DNA from 2 places in the Streptomyces sp. NPDC002130 genome. Region 1 is predicted to be linked to the other one. Evidence: predicted binding sites of a transcription regulator. Region 1 holds the regulator's gene; the other holds the start of a gene.
What was found. Region 1 encodes HspR, which represses chaperone genes until heat shock. Its sites were predicted from a motif close to TTGAGNNNNNNNNNCTCAA; they were not measured.
Positions count from the first base shown of each region.

Region 2: lon (endopeptidase La) is a predicted target of HspR. The motif match lies at 1,582-1,600, and genes of this name have one in related genera.

Region 1 covers NZ_JBEOXI010000115.1:15,410-18,820, reverse strand. The annotation lists gene dnaJ (molecular chaperone DnaJ) at 28-1,215, shown strand; gene ABT116_RS22165 (heat shock protein transcriptional repressor HspR) at 1,221-1,673, shown strand; gene ABT116_RS22160 (sugar ABC transporter substrate-binding protein) at 1,954-3,063, shown strand; gene ABT116_RS22155 (helix-turn-helix transcriptional regulator) at 3,261-3,411, shown strand, end outside.
Region 2 covers NZ_JBEOXI010000034.1:21,376-24,786, forward strand. The annotation lists gene lon (endopeptidase La) at 1-1,559, opposite strand, end outside; gene ABT116_RS09255 (GNAT family N-acetyltransferase) at 1,736-2,395, shown strand; gene ABT116_RS09260 (rhomboid-like protein) at 2,439-3,236, opposite strand.

The sequences.
Region 1 (3,411 bases):
AGACGAAGGGAAGGAGGGGCGTCGAGGATGAGCACCAAGGACTTCATCGAGAAGGACTACTACAAGGTCCTCGGCGTCCCCAAGGACGCCACCGAGGCCGAGATCAAGAAGGCGTACCGGAAGCTCGCCCGCGAGAACCACCCGGACGCCAACAAGGGAAACGTCAAGGCGGAGGAGCGTTTCAAGGAGATCTCCGAGGCCAACGACATCCTCGGCGACCCCAAGAAGCGCAAGGAGTACGACGAAGCGCGCGCCCTCTTCGGCAACGGCGGCTTCCGCCCGGGGCCGGGCGGCGCGGGCGGCTCCTTCAACTTCGACCTGGGCGACCTCTTCGGAGGCGGCGCCCAGGGCGGCGGCCAGGGGGCCGGCGGCTTCGGCGGCGGCCTCGGTGACGTTTTCGGGGGCCTGTTCAACCGCGGTGGCGCGGGCGGTCCGGGGACGCGTACGCACCCCCGGCGCGGCCAGGACATCGAGTCCGAGGTCACGCTCAGCTTCACGGAGGCGATCGAGGGCGCGACCGTCCCACTGCGGATGTCGTCGCAGTCTCCCTGCAAGGCCTGTTCGGGCACCGGCGACAAGAACGGCACACCCCGCGTGTGCCCGACCTGCGTCGGCACCGGGCAGGTCGCCCGGGGCAGCGGCGGCGGCTTCTCCCTGACCGACCCCTGCCCGGACTGCAAGGGCCGCGGCCTGATCGCGGAGAACGCCTGCGAGGTCTGCAAGGGCAGCGGCCGGGCCAAGTCCTCCCGCACCATGCAGGTGCGCATCCCCGCGGGCGTCAGCGACGGCCAGCGGATCCGGCTGCGCGGCAAGGGAGCGCCGGGCGAGCGCGGCGGGCCGGCGGGCGACCTCTACGTGGTCGTGCACGTCGACTCCCACCCGGTGTTCGGCCGTAAGGAGGACAACCTCACGGTCACCGTCCCGGTGACCTTCACCGAGGCGGCCCTCGGCGGCGAGGTGCGGGTGCCCACCCTGGGCGGCCCGCCCGTCACGCTGAAGCTGCCGCCGGGCACGCCCAACGGGCGTACCATGCGCGCCCGGGGCAAGGGCGCGGTCCGCAAGGACGGCACCCGCGGCGACCTCCTGGTCACCGTGGAGGTGAGTGTTCCGAAGGACCTGTCGGGGAAGGCTCGTGACGCACTCGAGGCGTACCGAGAGGCGACCGCGGGTGAGGATCCGCGGGCGGATCTGTTCCAGGCCGCGAAGGGAGCATGAGTCAGATGGACGGTCGTCGGCGCAATCCGTATGAACTGACCGAGGAGACCCCGGTCTACGTCATCTCGGTGGCGGCCCAGCTGTCCGGCCTGCACCCGCAGACCCTGCGCCAGTACGACCGGCTGGGTCTGGTCTCCCCGGACCGCACGGCCGGCCGGGGCCGCCGTTACTCGGCCCGTGACATCGAACTGCTGCGCACCGTCCAGCAGTTGTCGCAGGACGAGGGCATCAACCTGGCCGGTATCAAGCGCATCATCGAACTGGAGAACCAGGTCGCCGCGCTCCAGGCGAGGGTGGCCGAGATGCAGGACGCGCTCGACGGCGCGGCGGCGGCGATGCGCCAGCGCGAGGCCGCGGTGCACGCGTCGTACCGCCGCGACCTGGTGCCGTACCAGGAGGTGCAGCAGACCAGCGCACTGGTGGTGTGGCGGCCCAAGCGGCAGCAGCAGTCCGACTGACGCGCCTACGCATGTGAAGGGGCCGGGAGTTGACTCCCGGCCCCTTTCGCGTGCTTTGCAGGCCTTGCCCTGGTTTCGCCGGTCCTCCTGTGGATGGCCGAGTGGTGCACGCCACTTGAACGTGATTCCGCAGAGTCTTCACAACGCTTGCGCAGCGTGGTGTTGTCATCTCGTTAAGTGGTTCCGCTTGACGCTGGGGGGCGCGTCCGCGTTGGCTTTTCAGTCATATGGGCCGCAAAGCTGTGCCCACGTCCGAATCACACGCGAAGTGAGCTCCCGCATGCGTCGTCGTATCTCCATATCCGTGGCCGCCGCCACGATGTCCGTCACGCTCGCCGGCTGCGGCGTGCTCAACGCGACGGGGAGCAGTGACGACGCGAGCCCGGCCAAGGGCAACGACATCACCGTCGGACTGCTGCTGCCGGAGAAGGCGAACACGCGCTACGAGAACTTCGACTACCCGATCATCAAGCGGAAGGTCGAGTCGCTCACCAACGACAAGGGCCGCGTCGAGTACGCCAACGCCGAGGCGAGCGCGGACAAGCAGGCGAGCCAGCTGCAGCAGATGATCGACGACCGGGTCGACGTGATCCTGCTGGACGCCGTCGACGCGAAGGCCATCGCGAGCGGCGTGGAGAAGGCCAAGGAGGCCGGCATTCCGGTCATCGCCTACGACCGGCTGGCCGAGGGCCCGATCGACGCGTACATCTCCTTCGACAACGAGCTGGTCGGCGAGGTCCAGGGCCGTTCCCTGCTGGAGGCCATCGGCGAGAAGGCGAGCGTCTCCGACAAGATCGTCATGATGAACGGCTCGTCCACCGACCCGAACGCCAAGCAGTTCAAGGCGGGCGCGATGTCCGAGCTGAACGGCAAGGTGACGATCGCCCAGTCCTTCGACACCAAGGACTGGAAGCCGGAGAACGCCCAGGCCAACATGGCCGACGCGATCCAGAAGATCGGCAAGGACAACATCGCGGCGGTGTACTCCGCCAACGACGGCATGGCGGGCGGCATCGTCAAGGCGCTCGAGGCCGCCGGTGTGACCAAGCTGCCGCCGATCACCGGGCAGGACGCGGAGCTGCCGGCGGTGCAGCGGATCATCGCCGGTGACCAGTACATGAGCGTGTACAAGTCCTACCCGCAGGAGGCGGAGAACGCCGCGGAGATGGCCGTCGCCAAGGTCCAGGGCCGCGACATCCAGTTCGCCGCCCTCACCCGCGACAAGGTCGACAGCCCCACCGACAAGGGCATTCCGGCGCAGCTCGTGCCGGTGGTCGCGCTCACGAAGGAGAACATCAAGGACACGGTGGTCGCGGACGACATCTACAAGTTGTCGGACATCTGCACGGCCGAGTACAAGGCGGCGTGCCGGGCCATCGGCCTGAAGTAGCCGCCCCGGGAGCCGGGTTCACCACCCCTGGCCCTCCGCTGCGACCAAACCCGCGAGCGGCTGAATCGAGCCCGGAGATACCGGTGTGTACCGGTGGTTTCCGGCGGTCGCCGCGCGGGGAGCCGTGTTGCGGAGCCCGTCCGGTCCGCGCATAGTTGCGCTGCGGAAAGGCGGCGATACCGGGGGTGGGATGGGCGATGGCCGGGCACGGGGCGGATGAGCATCCCCATGGTGCCGACCGACTGTGCGAGGCCGGGGATCGCGTGTATTCCCGGGCCGTACGGCGCGGCCGGGTGCCGCGCCGGGACGCGGAGCCGGTGCCCTGCCTGCTGGAACTCGCCCTGCTGC
Region 2 (3,411 bases), on a different contig from region 1:
TGGCGCGGGAGCAGGTGGTCGCGGGCGATGACGACCTTCTCGTCCTCGGTGTAGCCGTCCAGGCGGACGATCTCCATCCGGTCGGCCAGGGCCTCCGGGATCGCCTCCAGGACGTTGGCGGTCGCGAGGAAGACGACGTCGGACAGGTCCAGTTCGACCTCCAGGTAGTGGTCCCGGAAGGTGTGGTTCTGCGCCGGGTCGAGCACCTCGAGGAGGGCGGCGGCCGGGTCGCCCCGGAAGTCCGAGCCCACCTTGTCGATCTCGTCGAGGAGCACGACCGGGTTCATCGAGCCGGCCTCCTTGACGGCCCGGACGATCCGGCCCGGCAGGGCACCGACGTAGGTGCGCCGGTGGCCGCGGATCTCGGCCTCGTCGCGGACGCCGCCGAGTGCGACGCGGACGAACTTGCGGCCCATGGCGTGGGCGACGGACTCGCCCAGGCTGGTCTTGCCGACGCCGGGCGGCCCGACGAGCGCGAGCACGGCACCGCCGCGCCGCCCGCCGACCACGCCCAGTCCCCGGTCGGTACGCCGCTTGCGCACCGCCAGGTACTCGGTGATCCGCTCCTTCACGTCCTCCAGGCCGGCGTGCTCGGCGTCGAGGACGGCCTGGGCGCCCTGGATGTCGTAGGCGTCCTCGGTGCGCTCGTTCCACGGCATCTCCAGGACCGTGTCGAGCCAGGTGCGGATCCAGGAGCCCTCGGGCGACTGGTCGGAGGACCGCTCCAGCTTGTCGACCTCCTTGAGCGCGGCCTCGCGCACCTTCTCGGGCAGATCGGCGGCCTCCACGCGGGTGCGGTAGTCGTCGGACTCCTCGCCCTCCTGCTCGCCGCCCAGCTCGCGCAGCTCCTTGCGCACGGCGTCCAGCTGACGGCGCAGCAGGAACTCGCGCTGCTGCTTGTCGACACCCTCCTGGACGTCCTTGGCGATCGACTCGGCCACGTCCTGCTCGGCGAGGTGGTCGCGCAACTGCCGGGTGGCGAGCTTCAGCCGGGCCACCGGGTCGGCGGTCTCCAGCAGTTCGACCTTCTGGTCGGTGGTCAGGAACGGCGAGTATCCGGAGTTGTCGGCGAGCGCCGAGACGTCGTCGATGGCCTGGACCCGGTCGACGACCTGCCAGGCACCGCGCTTGCGCAGCCAGGCGGTGGCGAGGGCCTTGTACTCCTTGACCAGTTCGGCGAGATGGCCGGGCAGCGGCTCCGGCACGGTCTCGTCGACGCGGGCCCCCTCGACCCAGAGGGCGGCACCGGGACCGGTGGTCCCCGCGCCGATGCGCACCCGGCTCCGGCCGCGGATCAGGGCGCCCGGGTCACCGTCGGCCAGCCGGCCGACCTGCTCGACGGTGCCGAGGACACCGGTGTTCGCGTAGGTCCCGTCGATGCGTGGCACCAGGAGTACCCGGGGCTTTCCGGGTGTTGTGCGGGCAGCGGCCTGAGCGGCCTCCACCGCGGCACGGACCTCGGAATCGCTCAGGTCCAGCGGGACCACCATGCCGGGCAGCACGACCTCGCCGTCGAGCGGCAGCACGGGCAGGGTGAGCGGTGTGGACGTCGAAGCCATGATCTCCCCTTCGGCAGTCAAGTTGAGTTATGCCGACTCAATGCTTGGGCGCGCCCGGATGTTCCCCATGGGCTGTTCGCTGTCAGCGATCACCGATGACACCGGGACCCGGAGGGCGCGTAAGCTCAGGTGAGGTAATAGACGATCAGGTATCTCACTCATTACAGGGGGATGGCGTGGACGGCACCGTGCAGGCATGGGTGGACGGGTGGGTCGTGTCGCGCGGGGCCGCCCCGCCCACGACCGAGCCGTGGGGCTGGACGATCGACATGGGCCTGTACGGGCACGTCACACGGCACGTGTTCGGCGCGACGGGCGAGGACCTCGACGAGACGACCGTCCGCAAGGTGGCCGACGGGGTGACCGGCCAGGGTGTGTGGCTGAAGGCCTTCCGGGATCCCTCGGTGGTCTCCGGCTGGCTGGACGGCAACTGGTGGATCGACCCCGAGCCCGGCTGCCTGATGACGGTCCCCCTGAAGGCAGACGGCGCTCCGGCCGTCCCCGAGGGCTTCCGGCTGCGCGAATGGTCGCGCGGTGGAGTGACCCATCTGATGGTGGCCGCGCCGGACGGATCCCTGGCGGCCCGCGGACAGGTCACCCCGACGGGCGAGACCGCCGTCGTCGACCGGATCGAGACGGCCCCCGAGCACCGCCGCAAGGGTCTGGGCAGCCTCGTCGTGCGGACGTTGCAGAACGCCGCCGTCCGGCAGGGGGCGCGGACCGGAGTCCTGGCCGGCACCCCCGCGGGCCGAGGGCTCTACGAGGCGTTGGGCTGGGAGATGGTGGCCCCGCTGACCAGCGCCAGGCACGACCCGCCGGCCTCCGCCCGGACCTGAAGGGCCGCGCGGTCAGGCCCCCAGGACCTGAAGGGCGGCCCGGTCAGGCCCCGGCCACTCCGAGGCGGGTCGCGTACCACCGCCGGACCATCGGCCAGGTCGCGATCCCGATGCCCAGGGCGATGAGGTGTCCCCAGTTCGTCATGGGATCGGCGAAGGCGAGCAGGTCCTGGAGCAGCATCCAGCCGAACCCGGCCAGCAGCGGCAGACGCTGCCACAGCGGCAAGAGACCGGCCAGGGCGCCGATACCGGCGGCGACGCCGAAGCTGACGCCGTAGTCGAGGCGGTGCAGGGAACTGTCGGGGAGGTGCCCGGCCAGGACCGCGAGGCCCACCGGGACCTCGGTCGCGAAGGTGGCGAGGACATGCCCGAGCAGGAAGACGCCGGCTGTGCGCACGCCCCCGATCCGCCGTTCCAGCGCGGTCAGCACCAGCACGAAGGCGATGGCGAAGGGCGAGGTCACCCCGCCCGCGACCCACAGCGCGCTGCCGACCAGCACCAGCTCCGGCGTGCGCACCAGGTGCGTCACATCCGTGCTGGAGCCCTGGAGGAGGGCGTGCACGAGAGCCGGATCCGCGTGCGCGGAGATCAGCGAGGTGAGGCAGAGGAGGAGCGCGTATCCGAAGGTGAACGGCGTGCCGGTGGGGGTGGGCAGCAGCCGCCAGGGGCGCAGTCGCCGCCGGGGCCCCGCCGTGGGACCGGGCTGCCGTACTCCCGCGACCCCCCGCTCGCCCGGTCCCCGCTGCCGCGGCACCCCGTCCAGCAGCCCCGGCACGTGGGCCTCGGGCGCTCCCGTCGGCGTCGGTGCGGCCGTCTCGGGGGGCGGCGCGGCGCGTTCCACCACGGGCACTCCTTCCGTCACGTCCCAGCCTTCGCTCCGGACACTCCGCTGTCTGTGACCCTCGCCACGCGAGAGCCGATTCACAGCAACCCGAAAGCCCCGCCCCGCGTCCCCCGCATCCCCCGGAGGCCCGGCGAAATGCGAGGCGCCTCCCCCTCCACCCCTGTCAGGATGC